2 regions of the Streptococcus dentalis genome follow, and region 2 is predicted to be linked to the other one. Evidence: predicted binding sites of a transcription regulator. Region 2 holds the regulator's gene; the other holds the start of a gene.
What was found. The regulator NrdR, encoded in region 2, represses ribonucleotide reductase genes. The targets are predictions, from matches to a motif close to ACACNATATATNGTGT.
Positions count from the first base shown of each region.

Region 1 (16,064 bases), 820 kb from region 2:
AAAATGACCAAGATACACGAGTGGCTAAATACCAAGAGTACCAATCAAAAGGGATGTCTCTTTATAGCTTGTTAGGCGAAACCTTTGCCTTCTATGAGCCTGAATTCATGGCCATTACGGATGAGCAGTACAAAGCCTTTGTGAGTGAGGTTCCAGACTTGGAGCAATATGGTCATTATTTTGATCGTTTGCTTGAGAAGAAAGAACATGTCTTGTCTCAAAAAGAAGAGGAATTACTTGCAGGAGCTGGTGAGATCTTTGCGGCTGGTGGAGAAACTTTTGAAATCTTGGACAATGCAGATATTGTTTTCCCAACTGTACATGATGACAAGGGCGAAGAAGTTCAATTAACCCATGGGAACTATATTTCTTTGGTAGAATCTAAAGATCGTGCCGTTCGTAAAGAAGCTTACGAAGGTCTCTACAAGGTCTATGAACAGTACCAACATACCTATGCTAAAACCTTGCAAACCAATGTGAAAGTTCATAACTTTAATGCCAAAGTTCGCAAATTCTCATCTGCTCGTGAAGCGGCCCTTTCTGAAAACTTTGTACCAGAAAGTGTTTATGATAGCTTGGTAGCAGCGGTGAACAAACATTTGCCACTCTTGCAACGCTATGTGCAATTGCGCTCAAAAATTCTTGGAATCTCAGACTTGAAGATGTACGATATGTATACGCCATTATCCGATACAGACTACAAGTTTACTTATGAAGAATCATTGGCCAAAGCAGAAGAAGTCTTGGCTGTTTTGGGTGAGGACTACCTTTCTCGTGTAAAACGTGCCTTTAGCGAACGGTGGATTGATGTGCATGTCAACCAAGGAAAACGCTCAGGTGCTTATTCAGGTGGTTCTTATGATACCAATGCCTTCATGTTGTTGAACTGGCAAGATACATTGGATAATCTCTTCACCTTGGTGCATGAAACTGGTCACAGTATGCATTCTAGCTATACCCGTGAAACCCAGCCTTATGTCTATGGGGACTATTCCATCTTCCTTGCCGAAATCGCCTCTACAACCAATGAAAATATCCTGACCGAACGTCTGTTAGAAGAAGTAGAAGACGATGCAACTCGCTTTGCTATTTTGAATCACTTCTTGGATGGCTTCCGTGGAACCGTCTTCCGTCAAACCCAGTTTGCCGAATTTGAGCATGCCATTCATAAAGCAGACCAAGAAGGTACCGTTTTGACTAGTGAGTTCTTGAACAACCTTTATGCAGAGCTCAATGAAAAATACTATGGTCTTTCAAAAGAAGACAACCCTGAGATCCAATATGAATGGGCTCGGATTCCTCACTTCTACTATAACTACTACGTCTTCCAATATTCAACAGGTTTTGCAGCAGCTTCTGCCTTAGCTGAAAAAATAGTTCACGGAACCCAGGAAGATCGCGACAAATATATCGACTACTTGAAAGCTGGAAACTCTGATTATCCGCTCAACGTTATCCGCAAAGCAGGTGTGGATATGGAAAAAGAAGACTACTTGGACGCAGCCTTTGCGGTCTTCGAACGTCGTTTGAATGAATTTGAAGCCCTAGTAGAAAAATTAGGACTCGCATAAGATGGTAGAGTCTTATAGTAAAAATGCCAACCACAATATGCGCCGGCCAGTCGTTAAAGACGAGATCGTTGACTTTATGCGTACGCGTCAAAAGCCGGTATCTGGTGCCCTAAAGGAATTAGAATCATTCGCCCGTAAGGAAAATATTCCCATCATTCCGCATGAAACTGTAGCCTACTTTAGACTGCTCCTGCAAGCCTTACAACCAAAGAAAATCCTTGAAATTGGGACAGCAATTGGATTTTCAGCGCTCTTAATGGCTGAAAATGTTCCCGATGCACAAATTACCACTATTGATCGGAATGAAGAGATGATTGGTTTTGCCAAGGAAAATCTGGCTAAATACGATCAGAGAAAGCAAATCACCTTGCTTGAAGGGGATGCGGTAGATGTCTTGCAGAATTTGACAGAGACCTATGACTTTGTCTTCATGGACTCTGCTAAGTCTAAGTATATCGTCTTTTTACCACGAATTCTCGAACTCTTAGAGGTTGGGGGAGTCGTGGTACTGGATGATATTTTCCAAGGGGGAGATGTTGCCAAAGACATCATGGAAGTGCGTCGTGGGCAACGAACCATTTACCGGGGGCTTCAGAACCTCTTTAATGCGACTCTCAATCATCCAGATTTGACCGCTAGTTTGGTGCCACTTGGAGATGGTATTTTGATGATTCGGAAAAATGCAGAGACAGTAACCTTGCCAGATCCTAGCTCTTTTAGGTAAATTTAAGGTATTCTCTCTAATTTGTGGTAAAATAGAAGAAGTTTAAAAAGAACGGAGAATAATTTTCATGAAGAAAAAACTTGTAGCAGGTGCTGTGACCTTGCTATCAGTCGTAACACTAGCAGCATGTGCCAATGGTACAAACAAAGATGTCGTTACCATGAAAGGCGACGCGATTTCAGTTTCTGATTTCTATGATGAAATCAAAACCAACCAAGGAGCTCAACAAGTTCTTTTTCAAATGACCATCAATAAGGTTTTTGAAAAAGAATATGGATCAAAAGTTTCTGATAAAGAAGTTGATAAAGAATTGGCTAAACAAAAGAAACAATTAGGTAAACAATTTGATGCTTACTTGGCGCAACAAGGCTTGACGGAAGAAACAGCGAAGAAGCAAATCCGTAGCAATATGTTGTTGGAATATGCAGTTAACCAAGCTGCTAAGAAAGATATCAAAGAGTCTGACTACAAGGCGGCTTTTGAATCCTACACACCAGAAGTGACAGCACAAATTATCAAGTTGAATTCAGAAGATAAAGCAAAAGAAGTGTTGGAAGCAGCTAAAGCAGAAGGTGCAGATTTTGCCCAAATCGCCAAAGATAATTCAACAGATACTGCTACAAAAGACAAAGGTGGCGAAGTCAAGTTCGATTCAGGAACAGCAGGTATTCCATCTCAAGTCAAAGAAGCTGCCTTTAAGTTGAATGAAAATGGGATTTCAGATGTGATCACAGTTTCAGCAGGTCAAAACTATTCTGCTAGCTACTATATTGTCAAATTGAATAAGAAGACAGATAAAGGCTCTGACTGGAAGAAATACGAAAAACGTTTGAAAGAGATCATTGTCGATGGTCGTAAGCAAGATACCAACTACATCCGTAGCATTATTGCAAAAGCGATGACCAATGCCAATATCAAGGTCAAAGATGATGCCTTCAAATCAACATTTAACCAATATTTGCAAAATATCGGTGTTCAAACAAGTGATAGCAGCTCATCATCTAAAAAATAGTTGACGGTTCCTTTTGGAACTTGTATAATGAAATAGTTGAGATTAAATCATTGTTACTCGGAATCAGAGAAGTGGCGGGGGTGCGAGCCATGGAAGAGAAATGATTTTGCTACTCGGCTGAGACAATTGCATATAAAATGAAGAATGACAAGTTCATTGAATGAAGGTGGTACCGCGGTTTTTCGCCCTTCGTTTAGTGGCTTGTCTTTTGTTTATGGGCAGTTGTCTGGAGCTTTTTAAAGGAGATCAAAAGATGCGAACCTATCAGGTGAAACAAAAATTTCGATTGGGTGGCGAGCGCTTCGATATCAAAGATGAGTTGGGAAATGTTGAATACCAGGTAGAGGGCTCCTTTCTTAAGGTTCCTAAGACCTTTACCATCTATGATCAAAATGGAGAAAAAGTCAGCCATATCACCAAAAAAACAATCAGCCTTCTTCCAAAATTTGTGATTGAGTTGATGAATGGGGATCGCTTTTATATCCATAAAAAGCTGACGCTCTTCAGAGACAAATACGATATCGAAGATTTGGGGCTTCGGGTGCAGGGAAATATCTGGGACCTGGAATTCAAATTGTTCGATGATCGGGATCAAATCGTCGCTGAGATTAGCAAGGAACTCTTTCATCTCACCTCGACTTACCAAGTATTGGTGTATGAGGATGAATACGCTGATTTAGTCATCTCACTTTGTGTCGCTATCGATTATGTCGAAATGTTAGAAGCTGGCGCAAATTAATCTTAAAAAAATTAGGAGAAAAATATGAAACAATTATCTAGTGCACAAGTCCGTCAAATGTGGCTTGATTTCTGGGCAAGCAAAGGTCACTCTGTAGAACCATCTGTTAGCTTGGTTCCAGTAAACGACCCAACGCTTTTGTGGATTAACTCAGGGGTTGCCACTCTTAAGAAATACTTCGACGGAACCATCAAACCTGAAAATCCACGGATTACCAATGCTCAAAAAGCCATCCGTACCAACGATATCGAAAACGTAGGGAAGACTGCCCGTCACCATACCATGTTTGAAATGTTGGGGAACTTCTCTATTGGAGATTACTTCCGTGATGAAGCCATTACGTGGGCTTATGAGCTTTTGACAAGTCCGGAATGGTTTGATTTCCCTAAAGACAAACTTTACATGACCTATTACCCTGACGACAAGGATTCATACAACCGTTGGATCGCTGTTGGGGTAGATCCAAGTCACTTGATCCCAATCGAAGACAATTTCTGGGAGATCGGTGCGGGACCTTCTGGACCAGATACAGAAATCTTCTTTGACCGTGGAGAAGCCTTTGACCCTGAAAACATCGGTCTTCGTCTGCTTGCGGAAGATATCGAAAACGACCGTTACATCGAAATCTGGAACATTGTCTTGTCACAATTTAACGCTGACCCAGCAGTTCCTCGTAGCGAATACAAGGAATTACCACACAAGAACATTGATACGGGCGCAGGTTTGGAACGTTTGGTAGCCGTTATCCAAGGGGCGAAGACTAACTTTGAAACAGACCTCTTCATGCCGATCATCCGTGAAGTGGAAAAGATGTCTGGTAAAACCTATGATCCAGATGGCGATAACATGAGCTTCAAGGTGATTGCTGACCACATCCGTTCGCTTTCATTTGCGATTGGAGATGGGGCTCTTCCAGGTAATGAAGGACGCGGTTACGTTCTTCGTCGTCTCCTCCGTCGTGCTTCCATGCATGGTCAAAAATTGGGGATTGAAGGAACCTTCTTGTATAAATTGGTTCCAACCGTTGGGAAGATCATGGAAAGCTACTACCCAGAAGTACTTGAAAAACAAGACTTTATCGAAAAAATTATCAAGAGTGAAGAAGAATCATTTGCTCGTACCTTGAACTCTGGTCAACACTTTGCCCAAACCATCGTTGAAGACTTGAAAGCCAAAGGTCAAACAGTGATTGCTGGTCAAGATGTCTTCAAACTCTATGATACATACGGATTCCCAGTGGAATTGACAGAAGAAATCGCAGAAGAAGCAGGTATGACAGTCGACCGTGAAGGTTTTGAAGCAGCCATGAAGGAACAACAAGAACGTGCGCGTGCATCAGCTGTTAAAGGCGGATCCATGGGGATGCAAAATGAAACCCTTCAAAACATTACAGTTGAAAGTAGCTTCAACTACAATGCTAGCCAATTGCCTTCTAAGTTGGTGGCTATTGTAGCGGACAATGCAGAAGTAGAAGCTGTATCTGAAGGGACTGCATCACTGATCTTTGCAGAAACTCCATTCTATGCTGAAATGGGTGGACAAGTTGCGGACCATGGTCAAATCTTGGATGCTGCAGGAAACGTCGTAGCGACAGTGACAGATGTTCAAAAAGCACCAAATGGACAACCACTTCATACTGTTGAAGTTCTTGCTCCTCTTGCCTTGAACCAAGAATACACCTTGGCGATCGATACCAATCGTCGTCATCGTGTCATGAAGAACCACACTGCGACTCACTTGCTCCATGCGGCTCTTCACAATATCCTTGGTAACCATGCAACCCAAGCAGGATCTCTCAACGAAGTAGAATTCCTTCGCTTTGACTTTACCCACTTCCAAGCCGTAACTCCTGAAGAATTGCGAGCTATTGAACAACAAGTCAATGAAAAGATTTGGGAAGCGATCGCAGTCGAAACAATTGAAACAGATATCGATACTGCTAAAGAAATGGGAGCCATGGCCCTCTTTGGTGAGAAATACGGTAAGGAAGTCCGTGTTGTCACTATTGGTGATTACTCTGTTGAGCTCTGTGGTGGTACTCACGTAGGTAACACTTCTGAAATTGGTCTCTTCAAGATTGTCAAAGAAGAAGGGATCGGATCAGGAACTCGTCGTATCTTGGCAGTGACTGGTAAGGAAGCCTTTGAAGCTTATCGTGAACAAGAAGATGCTCTGAAAGCAGTCGCAGCAACTTTGAAAGCTCCTCAACTCAAAGAAGTCCCTCACAAGGTGGAAGGTCTTCAAGAACAACTCCGTCAATTGCAAAAAGAAAATGCAGAATTGAAGGAAAAAGCAGCAGCAGCGGCAGCAGGTGATGTCTTCAAGAATGTTCAAGAAGCAAACGGACACCGTTACATTGCCAGCCAAGTTTCTGTATCAGATGCAGGTGCCCTTCGTACCTTTGCGGATAACTGGAAACAAAAAGATTACTCTGATGTGCTTGTTCTTGTCGCAGCCATCGGTGACAAGGTCAATGTCCTTGTAGCCAGCAAGACAAAAGATGTGCATGCAGGTAATGTGATCAAAGAATTGGCTCCAATCGTCGATGGACGTGGTGGTGGTAAACCAGACATGGCCATGGCAGGAGGAAGCAACCAAGCCAAGATCCAAGAATTGTTGGATGCTGTAGCAGGTAAATTGTAATTATCGAAGAGGTTGGATGTTTGTTCAACCTCTTTTTTCAAAAAAGAAGCAGATCCAATTAGAAAAAGATTGCAACAAAAAAACCTTTCCGTCTGGAAAGGTTTCAGATTGAAGATAAAGTCTTCTGAAAAACTTTCCTTAGGTGAGTACGGACGTCAGCGAACTTCTACGAAGTTCCATGACTAATTCTTGAGACTAAGGTCTCAAGAATTCCGAGTGTCTGAGACTACTATGTCTCAGACACTTTTCTCACGGCGGAAAGTTTTTAATCTTTAAAAAATAAAAGTCATTTTTTGAAAATCATCTATCTGTTTTATGTAAAACAATAGGTTGTCTACATTTAAAAACCTTTCCAAACGGAAAGGTTTTTCTTCTTATAGTCCGTAATTGTAATCGTCATCCTGCATGGCTTCTACTTCACCGAGAAGGTAACCATTTCCGACTTGAGAGAAGAAGTCGTGGTTAGATGTACCGGTTGAGATTCCGTTCATAACGATTGGGTTGACGTCATCCGCTGAGTCTGGGAAGAGTGGATCTTGTCCCAAGTTCATGAGGGCTTTATTAGCATTGTAGCGAAGGAAGGTCTTGACTTCCTCTGTCCAGCCCACACCGTCATAGAGGCTCTCTGTATAGCCTTCTTCATTTTCATAGAGGGTATAGAGCAGGTCATACATCCATTCTTTGAGTTTTTCTTGTTCTTCTTCTGGTAATTCGTTAAATCCAAGTTGGAACTTGTAGCCGATATAGGTTCCGTGAACTGATTCGTCCCGAATGATCAACTTGATGATCTCAGCTACGTTGGCCAATTTGTTGTTTCCAAGATAGTAGAGAGGTGTGAAGAAACCAGAGTAGAAGAGGAAGGTCTCAAGGAAAACGCTGGCGACTTTCTTTTCAAGGGGAGTCCCATTGAGATAGATTTCGTTGATGATTTCTGCCTTCCTTTGAAGGAAAGGATTGGTGTTGGTCCATTCGAAAATCTCTTCGATTTCTGACTTGGTATTCAAAGTAGAAAAGATAGAAGAGTATGACTTAGCATGGACAGATTCCATAAATTGGATGTTGTTAAAGACAGCTTCTTCATGGGGAGTACGAATATCCGCACGAAGGGCTTGAACACCTGTTTCAGATTGCATGGTATCTAGAAGAGTTAATCCCCCAAAGACTTTACCAACTAGGTCTTTTTCTTTATTAGATAACTTTCTCCAGTCATCCAAGTCGTTTGACAAAGGGATACGTGTATCCAACCAGAATTGCTCTGTCAGTTTTTCCCAGGTCGATTTATCGATGACATCTTCGATCGCATTCCAGTTAATGGCTTTGTAGTATGTTTCCATTTGCATCACTTTCTTTTTCTATTCATTCAATCGTTACTATTCTACCATAAATTGATAGAATACCGCACAAAAAGTCGGCGAACCGACTTTTGATAGCTATCTAGGATAGCGGATTAGATGACACAGCTTTCACATTGGTTGGCGCCAACTTCTCCACCATCATCTGTAAAGGTACGGACGTAGTAGATAGACTTGATACCCTTGTTAAAGGCGTAGTTCCGAAGGATAGACAAGTCACGAGTGGTTTGTTTGTTTTCAGTTTTCCATTCGTAAAGACCCTTTGGAATATCGCTGCGCATAAAGAGAGTCAGTGAAAGACCTTGGTCTACATGCTCAGTTGCAGCAGCATAGACATCGATGACTTTTCGCATATCCATGTCGTAGGCAGAAGTGTAGTAAGGAATCGTTTCCGTTGACAATCCTGCTGCAGGGTAGTAGATCTTACCGATTTTCTTCTCTTGGCGTTCTTCAATCCGTTGTGTAATTGGGTGGATAGAAGCAGATACGTCATTGATGTAGCTGATAGATCCATTTGGTGCGACAGCTAGGCGGTTTTGGTGGTAAAGACCATCTGCTTGAACTTTAGCACGCAGTTCTGCCCAATCCTCAGCACTTGGGATAAAGATATCTTTAAAGAGTTCTTTGACGCGATCAGATTTTGGTACAAATTCTCCAGTCGTGTACTTATCAAAGTAAGTACCATTGGCATAATCAGATTTTTCGAAGTTGTGGAAGGTAACACCACGTTCGCGCGCAATGTTGTTTGATTCTACGAGAGTCCAGTAGTTCATGAGCATGAAGTAGATGCTCGTAAACTCAATAGACTCCGGTGATCCGTATTCGATCAATTGTTGGGCAAGGTAGCTATGAAGTCCCATGGCTCCAAGACCAAAGGTATGCGCCAGTTTATTTCCGTGGTCAATAGTTGGAACGGCTACGATATGAGAGCTATCTGTAACGAAGGTCAAAGCACGAACCATGGCACGAATCGAACGACCAAAATCAGGTGAAGTCATCATGTTAACTACGTTGGTTGAACCAAGGTTACAGGAGACGTCTGTTCCCATTTGAACAAATTCTTGGGCATCGTTGATCAAGCTTGGTTCTTGAACTTGAAGGATCTCTGAACACAAGTTACTCATGATGATTTTTCCATCAACAGGGTTTGCCCGGTTAGCAGTATCAATGTTGACTACATATGGATAGCCAGATTCTTGTTGCAATTTAGAAATTTCAGTTTCCAAATCACGTGCCTTAATTTTAGTCTTGCGGATATTTGGATTAGCAACCAACTCATCGTATTTTTCAGTGATGTCGATGTAGTTAAATGGTACTCCGTATTCACGTTCCACAGAGTATGGGCTGAAGAGGTACATTTCTTCATTCTTACGCGCCAACTCGTAGAACTTGTCTGGCACGACGACCCCAAGTGAGAGAGTCTTCACCCGAACTTTTTCATCAGCATTTTCTTTCTTAGTTGAAAGGAAGGCGATGATGTCTGGGTGGAAGACGTTGAGGTAAACCACCCCAGCCCCTTGGCGTTGTCCCAATTGGTTAGAGTAAGAGAAGCTATCTTCGAAGAGTTTCATAACTGGAACCACTCCAGAAGCGGCTCCTTCATACCCTTTGATTGGTGCTCCAGCTTCACGAAGGTTGCTGAGAGAAATCCCAACCCCACCACCGATACGAGACAGTTGAAGGGCAGAGTTGATGGAACGTCCGATCGCATTCATATCATCGGTTACTTGGATCAAGAAACATGATACCAATTCCCCACGGCGGGCACGTCCAGCGTTTAAGAAAGAAGGAGTAGCTGGTTGGTAGCGTTGGTGGATAATTTCGTTTGCGATGTCTCGCGCGATAGCTTCATTTCCATCAGCAAAATAGAGAGCATTGAAAAAGACACGGTCTTCCATGCTTTCAAGATAGTATTCTCCATCATTTGTTTTCAAAGCGTATTGGTTATAGAATTTGTAGGCCGCCATGAAGGACTTGAATTGGAAGTTTTGATCTTTGATAAATTGGGCCAATTCCTCTAAAAATTCAGGACGGTATTTCTCGATAAAAGCTCTCTCAATGTAATTGTGCTCGAGAAGGTACTGAATCTTGTCTGTAATCGAGTCAAAGGTTTTAGTATTTGGTACAACATTTTCTTTAAAGAACGCATCCAAAGCTTCTTTATCTTTATGAAGCATGATTTGGCCGTTTACTGGACGGTTGATTTCATTGTTAAGACGAAAATACGTCACATCTTCAAGAGATTTTAATCCCATAATAATCCTTTTCTAGTTCAAAAAAATGAAGAGGAGAAGTCCTCTCTTTCCAAGTAAAAAGTCTAGTGTTAGGTTGCTAACGCTAGACCCTATTTAAGCAAAATACTGTGTTTATTAAGAAAGTTTCTTCAACTTAGCTGGTTGAAAACCAGAAAATACTTCATCCGGTGTTTGAATAACTGGAGCAGCATTGAAGCCAAGGTTCTTAACATGCTCTACAAATTCTGGCTGTTCATCTAAGTTAATTTCGCGGTATTCCACATGATTGCTATCGAGGAATCGCTTGGTCATTTTGCATTGAACACAATTATTTTTTGAATAAATGGTTACCATTTCTTTTTCGTTCTCCTATCGAAATATAAATCTGTAAACAGTATAAACAAAATCCAGCAACTTGTCAACAAAATAAAACTAAATATTGTGCAAAGATATGAAATGGGGTTTTTAAAACACAATATATTGTGGTGAACGGAAATTGAGAAATTCCAAGAAATGGGATAGGAATAGGCTTTAAAGCATCTTTAATTAGTTATAATTTTTTTGTGAATCAATATCCTGTGGTACACTTGCTTCTTTTTATTTGAAAGCGGAGGAAAATGTTACTTATAATATAGTAGAAAATTGAAAAGATTTGTTCTCCATTCTTCAGGTACTTCTTAGAATGTATCTAAATTGGGATTTTTCGCAGTCTTTTTCTGTAAGTCAGTGATAAAAATCTTGAAAAAAATTTCAAAAGATGATATAATACCAAATTGTAAGGGTTATCAAAAGGTAACTCAAAAACTATTTTTTAAAAGGAGAGTCCAATTATGGCTTCTAAAGATTTCCACATCGTGGCAGAAACAGGTATCCACGCACGTCCAGCAACTTTGTTGGTTCAAACTGCTAGCAAATTTGCATCAGACATCACTCTTGAATACAAAGGTAAATCAGTTAACTTGAAATCAATCATGGGTGTTATGAGCCTTGGTGTTGGTCAAGGTGCTGACGTTGTAATTTCTGCTGAAGGTGCTGACGCTGATGATGCAATCGCAGCTATTTCAGAAACAATGACTAAAGAAGGATTGGCTTAAAAATATGACAAAAATGCTAAAAGGAATTGCAGCATCTGACGGTGTTGCCGTTGCTAAGGCATATTTGCTCATTCAACCAGACTTATCATTTGAGACTGTTTCAGTCGAAGATACAAGTGCAGAAGAAGCTCGTTTGGATGCAGCTCTTGAAGCTTCACAAAACGAGCTTTCTCTTATTCGGGAGAATGCAGTAGCAAGCCTTGGTGAAGAAGCAGCGCAAGTTTTTGATGCGCATATGATGGTTCTCGCTGACCCTGAAATGATTGGTCAGATCAAAGAAACGATTCGTACGAAAAAAATCAATGCAGAGGCTGGCTTGAAAGAAGTCACTGACATGTTCATTGCAATCTTTGAAGGAATGGAAGACAATCCTTACATGCAAGAACGTGCAGCAGACATTCGCGACGTTACCAAACGTGTCCTTGCCAACTTGCTTGGTAAGAAATTGCCAAACCCTGCTTCTATCAATGAAGAAGCAATCGTGGTTGCGCATGACTTGACTCCATCTGATACAGCACAGTTGAACAAAAAGTATGTAAAAGCTTTTGTCACGAATATCGGTGGACGTACAAGTCACTCAGCTATCATGGCTCGTACACTTGAAATCGCAGCTGTTCTTGGTACAAATAACATCACAGAACTTGTCAAAGATGGCGATGTTTTGGCTGTTTCAGGGATCACTGGTGAAGTGGTGATCAACCCTACTGAAGAACAAATCGCAGCCTTCAAAGCAGCTGGTGAAGCTTATGCCAAACAAAAAGCTGAATGGGCTCTCCTTAAAGATGCGAAAACAGTGACTGCTGATGGAAAACACTTCGAATTGGCTGCCAACATCGGTACACCTAAAGACGTTGAAGGTGTAAACGATAATGGTGCAGAAGCTGTTGGTCTCTATCGTACTGAATTCTTGTACATGGATTCTCAAGACTTCCCAACTGAAGATGATCAATACGAAGCCTACAAAGCAGTTCTTGAAGGTATGAACGGTAAACCTGTTGTCGTTCGTACAATGGATATTGGTGGGGATAAAGAACTTCCTTACTTCGATCTTCCTAAAGAAATGAACCCATTCTTGGGTTACCGTGCTTTGCGTATTTCTATCTCTGAAACTGGTAATCAAATGTTCCGTACACAATTGCGTGCCTTGCTTCGGGCATCTGTCCACGGTAAATTGCGGATCATGTTCCCAATGGTTGCTTTGTTGACTGAGTTCCGTACAGCTAAAGGTATTCTTGAAGAAGAAAAAGCGAAATTGCTTGCTGAAGGTGTTGCTGTGGCAGATGATATCCAAGTAGGGATCATGATTGAAATCCCAGCTGCTGCGATGCTTGCGGACCAATTTGCTAAGGAAGTTGATTTCTTCTCAATTGGTACAAACGACTTGATCCAATACACAATGGCTGCTGACCGTATGAACGAACAAGTTTCATACCTTTACCAACCATATAACCCATCTATCCTTCGTTTGATCAACAACGTGATCAAGGCGGCTCACGCTGAAGGCAAATGGGCTGGTATGTGTGGTGAAATGGCCGGTGACCAAACTGCTGTTCCACTTCTTGTCGGAATGGGCTTGGATGAGTTCTCTATGTCAGCTACATCTGTCCTTCGTACACGTAGCTTGATGAAGAAACTCGACACAGCTAAAATGCAAGAATACGCTAACCGTGCTCTTACTGAATGTTCAACAATGGAAGAAGTTCTTGAACTTTCAAAAGAATACGTGAACGTAGACTAAGAATTCAACAAGACTAAGACAAATCTGTCTTAGTCTTTTTTTACATTGTTCATAAAAATGTTCATTTTATTCGTAATAAACTAGTTAGTAATAAAAATAGTGATTTAAATGTTCGGTTTTTGTTTGATTTTCCTCGTATATATAGTATAATCGTAAGTAAGATAAGGAGGATGACCAAGGAAGGATCGAAAAGGTTCGGGAAAGAAAATGGAAAAACTTTTCCTGATAATTTTACATGATTTTACAGGAATCAACTTGAAAATTAAGTGATTTTATAGTAGAATAATACCAAATAGAAAACGCTTTCAAAAAACAAAGAGGTGAGTATATGGATAGAAGCACAGACTTATGGACATTTGGAAGAGGGGATAATTTCCATCTTCAAGAGTACTTAGGAGCTCACAAGGAAACAAGGGGAGAACAAGAAGGCTTTACCTTCCGTGTTTGGGCTCCCAATGCTCAGGCGGTGGATCTGATTGGTGATTTCACTGATTGGGAAGCTCGTAAAATTCCAATGGTTCGTAATGAAGGAGGCGTCTGGGAAGTCTTCTGTTCCGATGCAAAAGAGGGAGATATATACAAGTATTTGGTGACTCGACAAAATGGTCATCAGGTGCAAAAAATCGATCCTCTAGCATTATGGATGGAAAAGAGACCCAATACAGGATCTATTATTAAGACCATTCCAGAGAAAAACTGGAAAGATGGTCTCTGGAGAGCACGCCGCAAAAAACTTGGTTTTAAGGAACGACCTGTTAATATTTATGAGGTTCACGCAGGATCGTGGAAACGTAATGAGGATCACAGTTCCTATACCTTCAAACAACTAAAAGAAGAATTGATTCCATATTTGGTGGAGATGAACTACACCCACGTGGAATTTATGCCAGTGATGGCCCATCCATTGGGCTTGAGTTGGGGCTATCAGCTCATGGGATATTTTGCACTCGAGCAGACTTATGGTAGCCCAGAGGAGTTTCAAGACTTCGTGGAAGAATGCCACCTCAACAATATCGGAGTGATCGTGGATTGGGTACCAGGACATTTCATTATCAATGATGATGCCTTGGCTTATTATGATGGAACACCAACCTTTGAATACCAGGATGAACATCGTGCTCATAACTACGGATGGGGAGCCTTGAACTTCGATTTAGGGAAGAATCAAGTCCAGTCATTCTTGATTTCTAGTTTGAAGTTTTGGATTGATACCTATCATTTAGATGGGATTCGGGTCGATGCTGTGAGCAATATGCTCTATCTTGACTACGATAGCGGTCCATGGACACCAAATATTGATGGTGGAAACCTCAACTACGAAGGCGTTCATTTCCTTAGACGGTTGAATGCGATTATCAAGAACGAACACCCAGATGTCATGATGATTGCAGAAGAAAGTTCTGCTGGTCAAAAGATCACGGGTCCTGAAGAAGAAGGTGGACTTGGCTTTGACTATAAATGGAATATGGGGTGGATGAATGATATCCTTCGATTCTACGAAGAAGATCCCATCTACCGGAAATTTGACTTTAACCTGGTAACCTTTAGTTTCATGTATGCATTTTCTGAAAACTTCTTACTACCATTTTCACATGATGAAGTGGTGCATGGTAAGAAGAGTTTGATGCATAAGATGTGGGGAGATCGTTACAATCAATTTGCTGGACTCCGTAACCTCTTGACCTATCAGATTTGCCATCCAGGTAAGAAATTACTCTTTATGGGTTCAGAATTTGGTCAATTTTTGGAATGGAAGTCAGAAGAGCAATTGGAATGGGGCAATCTAGAGGATGAAATGAATGCTAAGATGCGTCGTTTCACTTCTCAGCTCAATCATTTCTACAAAGAACACAAGGAATTGTGGGAGATTGATGATAGCTTTGATGGCTTAGAGATTATTGATGCAGATAACCGGGATCAGAGCGTTTTGTCTATGGTCCGGAAAAATCGTAAAGGCGATCTTTTGGTGTGCGTCTTCAATATGGCACCAGTAGAACGCAAGGACTTTACGATTGGTGTGCCTGTATCAGCGGTCTATGAAGAAATTTGGAATACAGAATTAGAAGAATGGGGAGGTGTCTGGAAAGAGCACAATCCGACAGTTCAGTCTCAAGATGGACTGTGGAAGGATTATGAACAAACTTTGACCTTTACTTTGCCGGCTTTAGGGGCTAGCATTTGGAAGGTGAAACGGAAGGTTCGCAAAACGAAATCTAAAACATCAGATAAAAAATGATGATCGGTTGACTCTAAGGGAGTCCAAGCTTTAAAAAGAGGAAGTAGTCAATGAAGAATGAAATGCTCGCTTTAATTCTTGCCGGTGGGCAAGGAACACGTCTTGGAAAATTAACCAAAAACATCGCGAAACCTGCGGTTCAATTTGGTGGGCGCTATCGGATTATCGATTTTGCTCTCTCAAACTGTGCCAACTCAGGAATTCACAATGTTGGTGTGATTACACAGTATCAACCCCTTGCACTTAACAGCCATATTGGAAATGGTTCCAGTTGGGGCTTGGATGGAATCAATACAGGTGTGTCTATTCTCCAACCTTATTCAGCTAGTGAAGGAAATCGTTGGTTTGAAGGAACTAGCCATGCCATCCTCCAAAACATCGACTATATCGACAGCATCAATCCGGAATATGTCTTGATATTATCTGGGGACCACATCTATAAGATGGATTACGATGATATGCTTCAAGCGCACAAGGATAATAATGCAAGCTTGACTGTTGCCGTCCTAGATGTCCCTTTGAAGGAAGCAAGCCGTTTTGGAATCATGAATACAGATGCTAATAATCGGATTGTCGAATTTGAAGAAAAACCAGCGGAACCAAAATCTACCAAGGCTTCCATGGGGATTTACATCTTTGACTGGGCTCGTCTGCGCAATATGTTAGTTGCTGCTGAAAAGAGCGATATCGATATGTCAGACTTCGGTAAAAATGTCATTCC
Region 1 covers NZ_CP139418.1:1,690,176-1,706,239, reverse strand. The annotation lists gene pepF (oligoendopeptidase F) at 1-1,571, shown strand, start outside; gene SM121_RS08325 (O-methyltransferase) at 1,573-2,295, shown strand; gene prsA (peptidylprolyl isomerase PrsA) at 2,363-3,307, shown strand; gene SM121_RS08315 (LURP-one-related/scramblase family protein) at 3,561-4,046, shown strand; gene alaS (alanine--tRNA ligase) at 4,071-6,689, shown strand; gene nrdF (class 1b ribonucleoside-diphosphate reductase subunit beta) at 7,064-8,023, opposite strand; gene nrdE (class 1b ribonucleoside-diphosphate reductase subunit alpha) at 8,137-10,296, opposite strand; gene nrdH (glutaredoxin-like protein NrdH) at 10,411-10,629, opposite strand; gene SM121_RS08290 (phosphocarrier protein HPr) at 11,106-11,369, shown strand; gene ptsP (phosphoenolpyruvate--protein phosphotransferase) at 11,374-13,107, shown strand; gene glgB (1,4-alpha-glucan branching protein GlgB) at 13,436-15,343, shown strand; gene SM121_RS08275 (glucose-1-phosphate adenylyltransferase) at 15,394-16,064, shown strand, end outside.
Region 1: the regulator NrdR is predicted to act here: its motif matches at 10,746-10,761, upstream of nrdH (glutaredoxin-like protein NrdH).

Region 2 (16,064 bases):
ATCACAGATGCTTACAACCGCGATGCAGATCTTGCTAACCTTCTATTGGATGAGTACTTCTTAGATGTTACTGCTAAGTACCAACAATCAGTTCGGGATATCGTAGCTCTTGCTGTTCAAGCTGGTGTACCCGTACCAACCTTCTCAGCAGCCATCACTTACTTTGATAGCTACCGTTCAGAGGATCTTCCAGCAAACTTGATCCAAGCACAACGTGACTACTTTGGTGCTCACACTTACCAACGTAAAGACAAAGAAGGTACCTTCCACTATTCTTGGTACGACGAAAAATAATCTTGCTCTATGGTCAAACGAGTTCTACTAGTAGAAAATGAGAAGCAAATCGCTCGCTTCATTGATTTGGAACTTCAAAAAGAAGGGTACCAAGTTGATGTGGTCGAGGATGGAAAAGCGGGTCTGGCTTTGATTGCTGCGACCAAATATGATCTGATCTTGTTTAATTACGATTTGTCAGATATGTCTGGTGAAACATTCGCAGAGGAAATCAGTCGGATTCGCCCAGCTTCTGTTTTGATTGTTTTGGATAGCCGCGAAAAAATTGCTGAGCACAAAGAGAGTATTCAGCGCTTTGCCGTTTCCTATATGGTTAAACCCTTTATTATCAGCGATTTGGTAGATAAGATCACAGCAATTTTTAGAGGACGTGATTATATTGACCAACATTGTAGCCAGATGAAAATCCCAACATCATACCGCAATTTGCGCATTGATGTGGAACACCATACCGTCTATCGTGGGAAAGACATGATTAGTTTAACCCGCAGAGAGTATGATCTCTTAGCGACTCTGATGGGAAGCAAAGGGGTGGTGACACGAGATCAGTTGTTGGAAAGTGTCTGGAAGTATGAGAGTACAGGTGAGACTAATATCGTTGACGTTTATATCCGTTATCTCCGTGGGAAAATTGATCTACCCGGTCAAAAAAGCTATATTAAGACAGTTCGTGGGATTGGCTATGCCATGCAAGACGAGTTAGAATGAAACATTTGAATCCTTAAAGGATTCAAATGTTTTTTAGTTTTAAAGAAATCGTTTGCGTTGGGAATATGAGGATTTTTAAAAAACTAGAACGGAATATCGAGGAAAAGTTCAAAAAAAAGAAATTTTTTTAGAAAAATTCGATGAAAGGCTTTACATTTTTTAAAAATGTGGTATACTAGAAATAAATTAAGCGCAAACGTTTTCTTAAAAACAAAAGCCTTAAACAATATAAGGAGGTTGAATGATGAATAAAGGATCATTCAAAAGTTTATTTAGCTTTGAATTCTGGCAAAAGTTCGGTAAGGCCTTGATGGTCGTTATCGCTGTAATGCCAGCTGCTGGGTTGATGATTTCAATCGGGAAATCAATCCCTATGATCAACCCGAATTTATCTCCACTTGTTATTACAGGTGGGGTTCTCGAACAAATCGGTTGGGCGGTTATCGGTAACCTTCACATCCTGTTTGCACTCGCTATCGGTGGTAGCTGGGCCAAAGAGCGTGCTGGGGGTGCCTTTGCGGCTGGTCTCTCTTTCATCTTGATTAACCGTATTACAGGTGCAGTGTTTGGAGTGACATCTGCAATGTTGGCTGATAAGGATGCTACCGTTCACACGATCTTAGGTGGATCGATTAAAGTTGCGGACTACTTTATCAGTGTTCTTGAAGCACCAGCTCTGAATATGGGGGTATTTGTAGGGATTATCTCAGGTTTTGTTGGAGCAACAGCCTTCAATAAATACTACAACTACCGTAAACTCCCAGAAGCCCTTTCTTTCTTCAATGGGAAACGCTTTGTACCATTCGTTGTTATCGTCCGTTCAGCTCTTGCAGCCTTGGTTTTGGCAGCCTTGTGGCCAGTAGTTCAATCAGGAATTAATGGATTTGGTGTTTGGATCGCCAACTCACAATCCACTGCCCCAGTATTGGCACCATTCTTGTACGGTACCTTGGAACGTCTTCTCTTGCCGTTTGGTCTTCACCACATGTTGACCATTCCAATCAACTATACTCAATTGGGTGGTAGCTACCAAGTTCTTACAGGTGCTGCCAAAGGAACAACTGTATTTGGACAAGATCCACTTTGGTTGGCTTGGGTAACAGACCTTGTCAACTTGAAGAAAGCTGATCCTAGCCAATACCAACACTTGCTTCATGCCTACACACCAGCTCGTTTCAAAGTTGGTCAAATGATCGGATCATTTGGTATTTTGATGGGTATTGTGGTTGCCATCTACCGCAATGTGGATCCAGATAAAAAAGAAAAATACAAAGGGATGCTTTTTGCAACTGCCCTTGCAACATTCTTGACAGGTGTAACAGAACCAATTAAATACATGTTCATGTTCATTGCAACACCATTGTACTTGATCTACGCCTTTGTTCAAGGTGCTGCCTTTGCAATGGCTGACGTGGTTCACCTTCGTGTTCACTCATTCGGTTCGATCGAATTCTTGACCCGTACCCCACTGGCCATCAACGCTGGTTTGGCACTAGATGTCTTTAACTTTGTATGGGTAACAGTCCTCTTTGCCTTAATCATGTACTTCATTGCCAACTTCATGATTAAGAAATTCAATTATGCGACTCCAGGACGTAATGGAAACTACGAACAAAATGATGATGCCTCTTCAGGAGATGGTGCAACAGCTGGAGCTGCTACAAGCTCAGCAAGCTCACAAGTCATTAACATTATCAACCTTCTTGGTGGACGTGCCAATATCGTAGACGTTGACGCATGTATGACTCGTCTTCGTGTAACTGTTAAGGACGCTGAAAAAGTCGGAACAGAAGAACAATGGAAAGCTGAAGGCGCTATGGGTCTTGTCATGAAAGGACAAGGTGTCCAAGCGATCTACGGACCTAAAGCTGACGTATTGAAATCTGATATCCAAGACGTACTTGATTCAGGTGAAGTTATTCCTGAAACACTTCCTAGCCAAATGACAGCAGTTCAAAAGGCTGAAGCAACCTTTAAAGGGGTAACAGATGAAGTTCACTCCGTTGCAGATGGTGAAGTTATCAATATTGAAGATGTGAAAGATCCTGTATTCTCACAAAAAATGATGGGAGACGGATTTGCAGTTGAGCCTGAAAATGGCCATATCGTTTCACCAGTTGCTGGTAAAGTTACCAGCGTCTTCCCAACCAAACATGCCCTTGGTTTGGTAACAGATAATGGTTTGGAAGTCTTAGTTCACATCGGTCTAGATACAGTTAGTCTTGAAGGAAAACCATTTGAGGTTAAAGTTACTGAAGGTCAAACAGTGGCTACTGGAGACCTCTTGGTAGAAGCAAACCTTGATGCGATCCGTGAAGCAGGTCGTGAAACTTCAACAATTGTTGTCTTCACAAATGCAGATGCGATTAAATCTGTTAAGGTCGAACATACTGGTAAATTGGCAGCAAATGCTCCAGTTGCAACAGTAGAATTATAAGAAATGACGGCAAAGAGAATGAGGTTGGGGCAGTGCACCCGGCCTCTTGCCGTTTCTTGATTTGGAAAGAAGGAGAAATCAGGGGATGAAATTTTTAACATTAAATTCCCATAGTTGGATGGAAGAGAATGCCCAGCAAAAATTTGAAACCCTCAAGGAACAAATTTTCGAAGCGCAATATGATGTGATCTGTTTCCAAGAGGTCAATCAAGAGATGGCCTCAGAAGCAGTCGAAACAGATGAGTTTTATCAAGCCTTGCCTTCTGCTGTAGTGATTCATAAGGATCATTTTGTTCGCGTATTGGTAGAAGAGTTGGCTGCTCAAGGACTTCACTATTATTGGACTTGGGCCTACAACCATATCGGCTATGATCACCTTAATGAGGGGGTGGCCGTTCTTTCGCGTCAACCATTGAAGGCGGATGAGATTTTGGTATCCAATATGGATGATCCAACGGACTACCATACTCGTCGGGTGGCCGTTGCCCATACGAGTGTCGATGGAAAAGAGATTGCTGTTGCTAGTGTCCATCTTTCTTGGTGGGACAAAGGTTTCCAATTTGAGTGGCCACGCATTGAGAAGTACTTCAGTCAAGTAGGTAAACCCTTTATTCTGGCGGGTGATTTCAACAATCCTGCTGGTCAAGAAGGGTATGAAACGATTCTATCCAGTCCACTAGAACTTCAAGATAGCTTTATTGAAGCCAAAGAAACAAAGGGGACTTATACAGTAGGTCCTGGAATCGATGGCTGGACGGAAAATCAAGTTCCATTGCGGATCGATTACGTCTTTGCAAGTCCAGAATGGGACATCCAGCGTCTACATGTCATTTTTGATGGTCAAAACAAATCCCATGTCAGTGACCACTATGGCTTAGAAGCTGAATTATCACTCTAACATAAACAGAGAGTCGAAAGGAAAACGATTTTATTCACATCGTCCTTCGACTCTCTTTTATGTATCAAAGAGAAGCAGGTATAGGGGATTCTCCTGTTCTTCTGCTTTCTTTACAGTTCAATTTATGGTAAAATGAAGTGTTAAAACAGATAAAGGAGGTAGCAAATGCGTTGTCCAAAATGTGGTGGAAGTAAGTCTAGTGTGGTGGATAGTCGACAAGCTGAAGATGGGAATACCATCCGTCGTCGCAGGGAATGCGAAGAATGCCATTATCGCTTTACTACCTACGAACGTGTAGAAGAACGGACTCTAGTGGTTGTCAAAAAGGATGGAACACGTGAGCAATTTTCTCGTGATAAAATCTTTAATGGTATTATCCGCTCGGCTCAAAAACGGCCGGTTTCTAGTGATGAAATCGAAGAAATTGTAAACCGAATTGAACAAAAGGTCCGCAGCCAAAGTGACAATGAAATCTACAGTGAGTATATTGGTTCGTTGGTTATGGATGAGTTAGCAGATCTGGATGAGATCACCTATGTTCGTTTTGCTAGTGTTTACCGGAGTTTCAAGGATGTCGGTGAATTAGAGACCCTCTTGAAGCAAATCACGAAGGGAACCAAGAAGAAAAAGGAAAAATAGATGAAGCCCAATACGCCTTTCGCATTTTTAAAAAATAATCTTCTTCCACCGGCAGGGGCTGCATTGGAGCAGTATTACCTGCCTATTTTGGAGACGGAAACAGTAACAGTTTATCGTTATCTGCTAGCCTCTTATGATCAAGGTGAAAAACAATATTTGCTTGCTCAAATCCTCAATCACTTGAATATAGGATTTCCACAGCTGCTTCTCGCTTTTGATCGTTTAATTGCTATGGGGTTGATGGATCTCTATGAGGAAGAAGTTGGGATCACGATCCAGTTACATGCTCCTCTTGCCTCAGAACAATTTTTTTCGAATGCTGTTTTTAAACGCTTACTTGAAAAGAAAATCGGGGAAAAGGCCGTGGAGGATCTGCTCCCAGCACGCTCTTTAGGGACTAGACGGCAAGTTTCCTTCTCGCAAGTCTTTGGACTAGATGCTGGGGAGGCGACCGTTCTTCCAAGTAAGAAACAGCAGTTTGATATGGAGATGTTTAAGCGAATGATGGGGCGTGATGGATTTCGTTTTGCGGATGAAGGAGAAGCGACTCTATCCCTCTTTGCCATCGCGGAAGAGCAACAATGGACCTGGTATGAAACCTATCTTTTAGCCAAAGAAACAGCTGTAGACCGGATTGTCTCTCCAAAGAGAATGAAGCAAAAGTTGGCTCAGGCGAGCCAGGAGCAACCCCGCATGTCCTATAGCCGTCAGGAAGAAACCATTCTGAGAGAAGCTAAGGCAAAATCCAGCCTACAATTTCTAGCGGAGATTAAGAAGGCGCGCAATGCGACCATTACGCAGAGCGAACGCAAGACTTTATCTAAGTTAGCTGATCTAGGCTTACTAGATGAGGTGATCAATATCATCTTATTGTTGACCTTTAATAAGACCCAGTCTGCTAATCTCAATGAAAAGTATGCTTTGAAGGTAGGAAATGATTTTTCTTATCAAGGGGTCAACAGTGCAGAACTAGCGATTTTAAAAGTTCGAGAACGCCAGGAACAAGCTAAGGCTCAAGGAAACAAAGGGACGAGTCCTGCATCAGCCAAGGGCAAGCATAGCAATGTTCCCAAGTGGAGTCAACCAAACTATCAAAATCAAACCAGTCAAGCAGAAAAGGTGGATCTTGCTAAAGAGAAACAACGCCTATTAGAAAAACTGAATCAAGGAGGTGAGTAGATGGAAAGTGTAGGTCAAACCATGTCTCACATGAACCGTGCGCGTCAATTTAACTATGAGGATTTGGTCGCACAGATCTTGGCAGACCAAGAAGTTGCAGCCTTTATCAAGGACCAATCTTTGTCTGAACAAGAAATTCGACGTAGTATTTCAAAATTTAATCAATACATTAGTGAACGCAACCGTTTCTTATTGGGAGATCCGGATTATATTGCCAAAGGTTATAAGCCCATCCTCACCATGAATGAAGGCTATGCGGATGTCGCTTATGAGGAAACGCCAGAGTTAGTCGAAGCCCAAAAACGAGCTGCGATCAACCAACGTCTCAACTTGATCAATCTCCCTTCAACCTTGAAAGAAGCGAGTCTAGCTAAGGTAGAGCTCGATGATAAGGGACGATTTGTGGCCTTTGAGGAATTAGCTAATTTTGTGGCCAACTATCCTGAATATCAAAAGGGGATCTACCTCTATGGTGATTTTGGAGTAGGAAAGAGCTACATGATGGCAGCTTTGGCTCATGATCTATCAGAAAAACGCCAGGCCTCTACCACCTTACTACATTTCCCAAGTTTTGCTATCGATGTCAAAAATGCCATCAGTTCAGGCTTGGTCAAAGAAACCGTCGATCAGGTGAAAAAAGCCGAAATTTTAATTCTCGATGATATCGGTGCGGAACAGATGTCAGCCTGGGTACGAGATGAAATCTTACAGGTGATTTTGCAGCACCGGATGCAGGAAAATCTCTCAACCTTCTTTACTTCTAACTTTAATTTTGAAGAATTGGAACGTCATTTTGCGGCTTCGCGCAATGGAGATGAAACCTGGCAGGCCAAACGTGTCATGGAGCGCGTGAAATTTTTAGCCAAGGAAATCCATTTGGAAGGAGTCAATCGCCGATGAATGAAACCATCCGTTTAATGAAATCTCATTTTTCTGTTCGCCGTTTTAAGGAAGAAACCATCAAAGAAGCTGACCTCAAGGAAATTTTATCAGCTGGGCAGATGGCATCAAGTTGGAAAAACTTTCAGTCTTATTCTGTGATTGTGGTCAAAAGCAAAGAAAAGAAAGAAGCTCTCTACGATTTGCTTCCTCAAGAAGCGATTCGCCAATCAGATGTCTTTCTCCTCTTTGTTGGAGATTTAAACCGCGCTGAAAAAGCTGTCAAACTTCATGAGCAGGATTTCCATCCTGAAGGGGTGGACAACTTACTGATCACCTCAGTGGATGCGGCTCTAGCGGCTCAAAATACGCTATTGGCAGCTGAAAGTCTCGGCTATGGTGGAGTGATTATCGGCATGTTGCGCTACTGTTCAGAGGAAGTCGCAGAACTCTTCCGTCTGCCAGATTATACCTACCCTGTTTTTGGGATTGCTCTTGGAGTACCCAACCAGCAACATGCAGTGAAACCACGTTTGCTATTGGAGCAGGTTGCTTTTGAAGAAGAATACCAAGAACAAGACCTATCAGTTGTGACTGCCTATGACAAGGTTCAGGCAGATTATGCTGGAGCGCGTGCAACAGATAGCTGGAGCGAGCGCCTTGCAGCTCAATTTGGTCAACCTGAACAAGAAGAGACCAAAAAACTACTAGAAAAACACAAACTATTATGAAATGAAGAGAGGCGTTCTTGAACCGAAGTCATGCCTTTCATTAGAAAAGAGGAAATCATGGCCCTACCAACTATTGCGATTGTAGGCCGTCCCAATGTCGGAAAATCTACACTCTTTAACCGGATTGCCGGTGAGCGGATTTCCATCGTTGAGGATGTAGAAGGAGTCACTCGTGACCGCATTTATGCAACAGCTGAGTGGTTGAATCGAAAATTTAGTATCATTGATACAGGGGGAATTGATGACGTAGATGCCCCATTTATGGAGCAAATCAAGCATCAGGCAGAAATTGCCATGGACGAAGCAGATGTGATCGTCTTTGTCGTTTCTGGGAAAGAAGGGATCACGGACGCGGATGAATATGTCACTCGTATCTTGTATAAGACCCATAAACCGGTCATTCTTGCAGTCAACAAGGTGGATAATCCAGAGATGCGCAATGATATCTATGATTTTTATGCCTTGGGACTGGGTGAGCCACTACCGGTATCCTCTGTCCACGGGATCGGAACTGGGGATGTGCTTGATGCCATCATTGAAAATCTCCCGAATGAAACAGAAGAAGAAAATCCAGATATCATTAAATTTAGCTTGATTGGTCGTCCAAATGTTGGAAAATCAAGCTTGATCAATGCGATCCTTGGAGAAGACCGAGTTATCGCAAGCCCTGTTGCTGGAACTACACGGGATGCCATCGATACCCATTTTACCGATGCAGATGGTCAAGAATTTACCATGATCGATACAGCTGGTATGCGTAAATCTGGTAAAATCTATGAAAACACTGAGAAATATTCTGTCATGCGTGCCATGCGTGCCATCGACCGTTCAGATGTGGTTTTGATGGTTATTAATGCCGAAGAAGGGATTCGGGAATATGACAAGCGGATCGCTGGCTTTGCTCATGAAGCTGGTAAAGGTATGATCATTGTTGTCAACAAATGGGATACCATTGAAAAAGACAACCATACCATGAAGCAGTGGGAAGATGACATTCGCGATCAATTCCAATACCTTTCTTATGCGCCGATTGTCTTTGTCTCTGCCTTAACTAAACAACGCTTGCACAAGTTGCCAGAGATGATCAAACAGATCAGTGAGAGTCAAAATACGCGGATTCCTTCAGCTGTCTTGAACGATGTGATTATGGATGCCATTGCCATTAATCCAACACCGACAGATAAAGGAAAACGTCTCAAGATCTTCTATGCGACACAAGTAGCAACCAAGCCGCCAACTTTTGTGATCTTTGTTAATGAAGAAGAACTGATGCACTTCTCTTACCTTCGTTTCTTGGAGAACCAAATTCGCAAGGCCTTTGTTTTTGAAGGAACCCCGATCCATTTGATTGCGCGAAAACGGAAGTAGGGAATACGAGACAAATGGATCAAAGTCGGGAAGGATATTTCAAATGATAAAATGCTCGTTCTTCCAACTATGAAAACAACTAAAAGTAGCGCATAAGCGTTACTTTTTTTAAGGATGAGTAGAGTAAACTCATGAAGATCATGAGAGCTTTAGGTTTGTATACTTATTATTTAAGATCTATCTGTATCTCTTGTTTATCGGTTCGATCGTAAACTTGGAGCTCTTGATCCTATTACTGGGGATTTTATTAAAAAATAAGGTCGTGTTTTTTGTGTTTTTCTGTGAGCTATCGGAATCTTTCTCCTCTCTATTTAGCTATTCTATCTATTGTTCGCTCAAACAGTCAAAAGAGAAGAAGCGTGGATAGCTGTTTGTGATGACTAAGTTACGAAATCATATAAAAAACTGGGACAATGCTGTCTCAGTTTTTCTATTTTAAAATGGGCTAAAAACCTTTCAAGATGATGACTATCTTTTCTAATTTTTCCTTAAATATGTTATAATAAAGGGATTAATTTAAGGTGGTAAACATGGCAAAATTAATTCCTGGGAAGGTTCGTTCACAAGGGAGCCTTCTATATGAAGATGGGAAAGTTTCCCTTCAGGAAGTAAAAGAAAAATACCTGTATTTTCGGGTGGAAGAAGAAAGCTTGCGTTACAGTTTGGATGATGATGCCGTTTTTTGTAGTTGTGCTTTCTTTCAAAAGAAAAAATTCTGTACCCATCTGGCAGCTGTAGAAGCTTATCTGAAGAATGATGACAGTGGGAAAGCTGCTCTTGCAAGTCTTGAAGAAGACGCCACTGCAACTGAAGAAACTCAGGAGAAGGTCTCTTTTGGAAGTTTATTTTTAGATCAGGTGCTTCCAAAAATCGAGAAAAAAGAACCCCGCTATATCTTATCAGCTGTTGGACATGAAGACGACTATTCTGGTCAATTTTTATGGACTCTTCGCATTCGTCGCTTGCCAGACGAGCGCTCTTATGTGATCAGAGATGTGCTAGCTTTTTTGCAGACCCTTCAAAAAGAAGGCTATTTTGCAATTGGCAAAAGTTATTATGAACCTATTTCTTACTTAGAATTTGATAGGGCTAGCCAGGATGTGATTAATTTCCTACAGGGCTTGGTCACAGATGGTGGATCAAAAGAGCAAGATTTCTTTCCCAATGCTGGGCGCCATCTCTATTTCCCACCGAGTCTTTTTGAAGAAGCTGTGGAATTACTGATGAATTTGGACTCTTTTCTGCTGCAATATAGCTTGTATGACTTTTCAGAAGTGTATTTTCAGGATGTCCATGGGGAGGAAGATCTCTTTCATTTTCAGGTGGAGGACCATGGGGATTTTTACGAATTGATCATTACTGAGCCACAAGTGAAGGTTATCGAGTCGGCTAATTATCTATTTAGAAATGGTGTCTTCTATCACCTGACGCCCCAACAGCGGACCCTATGGAAGGCGATCCAAGATCTTCCAATGGATCAGGATCGCAAAAAACGCCTGCATTTTGATCCCACGGACCAAACAAAGCTTTCCTATAGTTTAAAAGAGTTCAAAAAACTGGGACAAATAACAGCACCGACCAGCTTTTTAATCCACGATTTTACTCCGGAATTTCATTTTGATCTTGCACAGGACCAGACCGTTTTACTGGACGTGGTCTTTCAATACCAGGACCGTGCAGTGACCACGCGTGAGGAACTTCTCAATCTTCCTTATTCCAGTGATTTCGATAAGGAGCAAGAAGTCTTTTCAACCATGCTAGCAGCAGGTTTTACAGACGACTTTTCTTCCCAAAGAAGTCCTTTATCAAGTGAGCAGCTCTATCCATTCTTTCGCCAACAGATCCCGACTTTTGAAGCCTTAGGAGAGGTTACCCTCTCTGATAACCTTTTAGATCTTTATCAAGTGGAGCGTCCAAAAATTGATGTTAAAACCAATGGCAGTCTACTGGAGATTGGTTTTGACTTTGAAAGTGTGGATCCAGCTGAAGTGGACCAGGTCCTCAAAGCTTTGGTGGGGCAAAAAGATTATTTTGTTAGCCATACAGGGAAGGTCCTTGTTTTTGATGAAGGAACCAAGAAAATCAGTCGAGCCTTAGCAGATCTGCGGGCGAAAATGAGCAAGGGTGGGAAACTACAAGCCCGCCGGATAGCTGCATATCAGTTATCTGATTTGTTGGCAGATCAAGACAATGTTCATTTTTCAGAAGAATTTCGAAATTTGGCTCATGATTTGACTCATCCAGAAGATTACCACCTCCCTCAGATGACAATCCAAGCGACCCTAAGGGATTACCAAGAAACAGGGGTCAAATGGTTCTCCATGCTAAATCAATATGGTTTTGGTGGTATTTTAGCGGATGATATGGGGCTTGGGAAAACCCTGCAGACCATTTCCTTTTTGACCAGTGTTGCAAAAAAAGAAACTAAAATCTTGATTCTAGCTCCGTCTAGTCTCATTTACAACTGGAAACAAGAATTTTCAAAATTCGCTCCTCAGATGGAAGTGGCAGTCGTCTACGGTCTCAAGCAGCACCGAGATGAACTCATCGCAACCAATCCACAGGTGGTTATCACTAGTTACGCTTCTTTCCGTCAAGATGTGGAGGAATACCAGAAGAATCAGTATGAGTACTTGATTCTAGATGAAGCCCAGGTCATGAAAAATGCCCAAACCAAGATTGCCCAACACTTACGTGGCTTTGAGGTTCCGCATGTGTTTGCCCTATCAGGGACACCGATTGAAAACCATGTGGGTGAACTCTGGTCCATTTTCCAAATTGTTCTTCCAGGGCTCTTCCCAGCTAAAAAAGAATTTCAAAAATTGACTCCTGAGACCATTGCGCGATTTGTCAAACCCTTCGTCATGAGACGGAAAAAAGATGAGGTGCTCCAAGAATTATCGGACTTGATTGAAACAACCTACCACAATGAGTTGGATGACAGTCAAAAAACGATCTATTTAGCTCAATTAAAACAAATTCAAGATCGAGTTCGAACCTCTAGTGAGGAAGAACTAAATCGGAGCAAGGTGGAAATTCTCTCTGGTCTCATGCGCCTTCGCCAAATCTGTGATACCCCCGCCCTCTTTATGGAAGACTATCAGGGAGATAGTGGGAAATTAGAGAGCCTTCGAGATCTTTTGGGTCAAATCAAGGATGGCGAACACCGGGTTTTGATCTTCTCTCAATTCAGAGGCATGTTGGATATTTTGGAGAAGGAAATTGATCAGCTCGGCATGACTTCCTTTAAAATCACGGGGTCCACTCCGGCCAAAGATCGTCAAGAAATGACCAATGCCTTTAATGCAGGTGAGCGCCATGCTTTTCTCATTTCTCTAAAGGCTGGAGGGGTCGGATTGAACCTCACTGGTGCCGATACCGTCATCTTAGTCGATTTGTGGTGGAATCCTGCAGTGGAAGACCAGGCTATTGGACGTGCCCATCGAATGGGACAGGAACAAAATGTTGAAGTTTACCGTATGATTACTCGTGGTACGATTGAAGAGAAAATCCAAGAACTGCAAGCTTCCAAAAGACACTTGGTCTCAACGATTTTAGATGGAACGGAAACACGATCCAGTTTATCTGTTGAAGAAATTCGTGAGATTCTTGGAATTCAGTCAGAATAGCTTGAAAAATTCTGTGAATAGTTTATAATTAATGGAGTGTCGAAAGGAAGAAACCATGACAGAAAAATATTTTCCTCAAGTAGGGGATAATGAGTTGATGTTAACAGAGATGCCCCACATGAACCTGTACGATGAAACAGATTTGATTAGTAACATTACAGGCGACTATGTGGATAAAAATTATTTGGAATGGCAACCAATTGCTGAAAATACCAAACCCAAGCATCCTTACCATCAACCACTAGAAGAGCCCCTACCGAAAAGACGGCCAGTAAGAAAACCTGATTTTAAAGAGCCGATTGATAAAAAAAGTCCTGCCAATCGTTATGCAGAGGAAGCCAGAGAGCGTGCGCGTGAAGATCTGAAAAAGAAACGCACAGCCCCCTATCTGACAACGGATCCAGCAGCTACTACAAGTAAGCGGAAAAAACCGTTTATTTCAGAACGAAAACCTGGCCAGACAACGGCTCCCTTCCAAAAGGAAAAGCCAGGTGAATTATTGAAATATAGCAAACGATTGCGACAAGATCAGTTGATCCTTGCAGAGTTTGAATCTGTAGGAGAACCAGAAGTGGCAGAACCGACTGAAAAGAAAAACAATTATGATTTCTTAAAGACTAGCCAAATATACAATAAAGATCAGCACAAGCTGAAACTACAGCCGATCAAACAAGAATTGGATTTAACCCATCTAGATCAAGAATAAGGAGAAAACATGTCTAACACATACCATTTTATTGGAATTAAAGGAGCAGGGATGAGCGCTTTAGCTCTCATGCTTCACCAAATGGGACATACGGTTCAAGGGTCAGATGTTGAGAAATATTACTTTACGCAACGTGGCTTGGAACATGCAGGGATTCAAATTTATCCATTTGATGTGAAAAATTTGGAAGGCGACAAGATCCTCATTGCAGGGAATGCTTTCCGTCCAGATAACAATATAGAAATTGCTTATGCAGATGAGCATGGTTTAACCTATAAACGCTACCATGAATTCCTTGGTGAATTTATGCGTGACTTCGTCAGCATGGGAGTTGCCGGAGCACACGGAAAAACCTCAACAACAGGGATGCTTTCGCATGTCTTATCAAATATCACTGATACCAGTTATTTGATTGGTGACGGGACAGGTCGTGGCTCTGCAGCAGCCAAATACTTTGTATTTGAATCAGATGAGTATGAACGCCACTTTATGCCTTACCATCCTGAATACAGTATCATCACCAATATTGACTTCGACCATCCAGACTATTTCACGAGCTTAGAAGATGTCTTTAATGCCTTTAACGATTATGCCAAACAAATCAGCAAAGGCCTCTTCATCTATGGAGAAGACAAAGAATTGCGTCGGATTACCTCATCAGCACCAATTTATTACTATGGTTTTGATAAGGAGACGAACGATTTTGTGGCTAGCAACTTGCTTCGTTCAACGGCAGGTTCAACCTTCGACGTTCATTTCCGTGGAGAAGATTTGGGGCAATTCCATATCCCAACATTTGGTCGTCACAACATCATGAATGCCACAGCTGTCATTGGCTTGCTTTACATTGCAGGATTTGACTTAGATTTAGTCCGTGAGCATTTAAAGACCTTTGCTGGAGTGAAACGTCGCTTCACTGAAAAAGTAGTTAATGGAACAGTCATCATCGATGACTTTGCGCATCATCCAACGGAAATTATTGCAACCTTGGATGCAGCCCGTCAAAAATACCCAAGTAAAGAGATTGTGGCCATTTTCCAACCACATACTTTTACACGGACGATTGCCTTGTTAGATGAATTTGCTGAAGCGTTGAATCAAGCAGATGCTGTTTACTTGGCACAGATCTATGGTTCTGCACGGGAAGTCGACCACGGCGATGTGAAGGTTGAAGATTTGGAAGCAAAAATTGTCAAACGTTCAGCGATTATTACAGCTGAGAATGTTTCTCCTCTTCTTGACCATGATAATGCAGTCTATGTCTTTATGGGAGCAGGAGATATTCAAACCTATGAATACTCATTTGAGCGTTTATTATCTAGTTTGACACATAGTGTACAATAAGATATGATTGAGTCTGGAATCGATTGGTTCCAGACTTAAATTTATCTGTCCACTGAAGGAGTATGAGATGAGGAAAGCAGGATGATGATTCGACCAATCACCCCAGCTGATCAAGAACAGCTGTTGTTGCTAGAAGAAGAACTTCATGACAATGAAGGGAAGGAGCACAAAGCCACTCTTGAGGAAGCGCTAGGTTCGAAGGAAGCCATTTCTCTACTTGCAGAACAGGCGGGAGATATGGTGGCCTACTTGTTGGCGACAGAAGACCAGCATTTAAAAGGAGACCTAATCGTATTGCGATTAGCAGTGAGGCCAGCCTTTCAAGGTCAAGGTTATGGTTCTATTTTGATCGCTGCTTTAAAGGATCTAGCTGTTCAAAAGGGAAAGAAAGCCATTTGGATCGATTGCCCAGAAGACTTACTATCTTACTTTGCCCAGCAAGGATTTCGGGATGAAGCTGAGTCTGATCGAGGTGTCCATATGGTTTGGGAACGATAGAAGGAATTAATGATGAAAGAAAAGATTCACATTAGACAAGCAGAGCTGCAGGATTTGGATGCCATCGAGCGCATTGAGCTTGAGAATTTCTCAGAAGAAGAAGCGATTCCGCGTCAGATTTTAAAAGATCACATCGAAAAGATTCAAACGACATTTCTTGTAGCAGAATGCCAGGGGCAGATTTTAGGCTATTTAGAAGGACCTGTTAGACCGGAGCGCTATTTGATCGATTCCTCCTTTTTAGAGGTTGAAGATCTAAGCCATTTAGAAAAGGGCTTTATTTCCATTACGAGTCTATCCATTGCTAAAGAAGCCCAAGGACTTGGAGTGGGAACCCTTTTGCTTGAAGCGATGAAAGAGATTGCGATTAAGGATGGCTGTCAAGGGATCAATTTGACCTGTCATGATTATTTGATTCCTTATTACGAAAAGCAAGGATTTACCAATGAAGGTCTCTCAGAATCCCAATATGCGGGTGAAGTTTGGTACAATCTGGTCTGGGAAAATGAAAACCTTGATTAAATAGGTATTTTGAAGAAGAAGGGCGATTTGTATTGCTTTTCTAAATCTTTTAAGATATAATATTAAGGATTATGATGAGGGAGGTCAATTATTTGACTGATAAATCACAAGACAGTGAGAAGTTATTAAGCTTCAAAGAGCAGATCCTCAGAGACTTAGAAGAGGCCAATGAGCAACTTCTAAAGATCGAAAAAGAGTATGATCTACCTGATCGAAGCATTGAAACCCCTTC
Region 2 covers NZ_CP139418.1:867,036-883,099, forward strand. The annotation lists gene gndA (NADP-dependent phosphogluconate dehydrogenase) at 1-294, shown strand, start outside; gene SM121_RS04145 (response regulator transcription factor) at 304-1,002, shown strand; gene SM121_RS04150 (PTS transporter subunit IIBC) at 1,247-3,439, shown strand; gene SM121_RS04155 (endonuclease/exonuclease/phosphatase family protein) at 3,525-4,337, shown strand; gene nrdR (transcriptional regulator NrdR) at 4,503-4,976, shown strand; gene SM121_RS04165 (replication initiation and membrane attachment family protein) at 4,977-6,155, shown strand; gene dnaI (primosomal protein DnaI) at 6,156-7,055, shown strand; gene SM121_RS04175 (nitroreductase family protein) at 7,052-7,765, shown strand; gene der (ribosome biogenesis GTPase Der) at 7,823-9,133, shown strand; gene SM121_RS04185 (DEAD/DEAH box helicase) at 9,664-12,762, shown strand; gene SM121_RS04190 (cystathionine gamma-synthase) at 12,818-13,468, shown strand; gene murC (UDP-N-acetylmuramate--L-alanine ligase) at 13,478-14,812, shown strand; gene SM121_RS04200 (GNAT family N-acetyltransferase) at 14,894-15,310, shown strand; gene SM121_RS04205 (GNAT family N-acetyltransferase) at 15,323-15,832, shown strand; gene mltG (endolytic transglycosylase MltG) at 15,892-16,064, shown strand, end outside.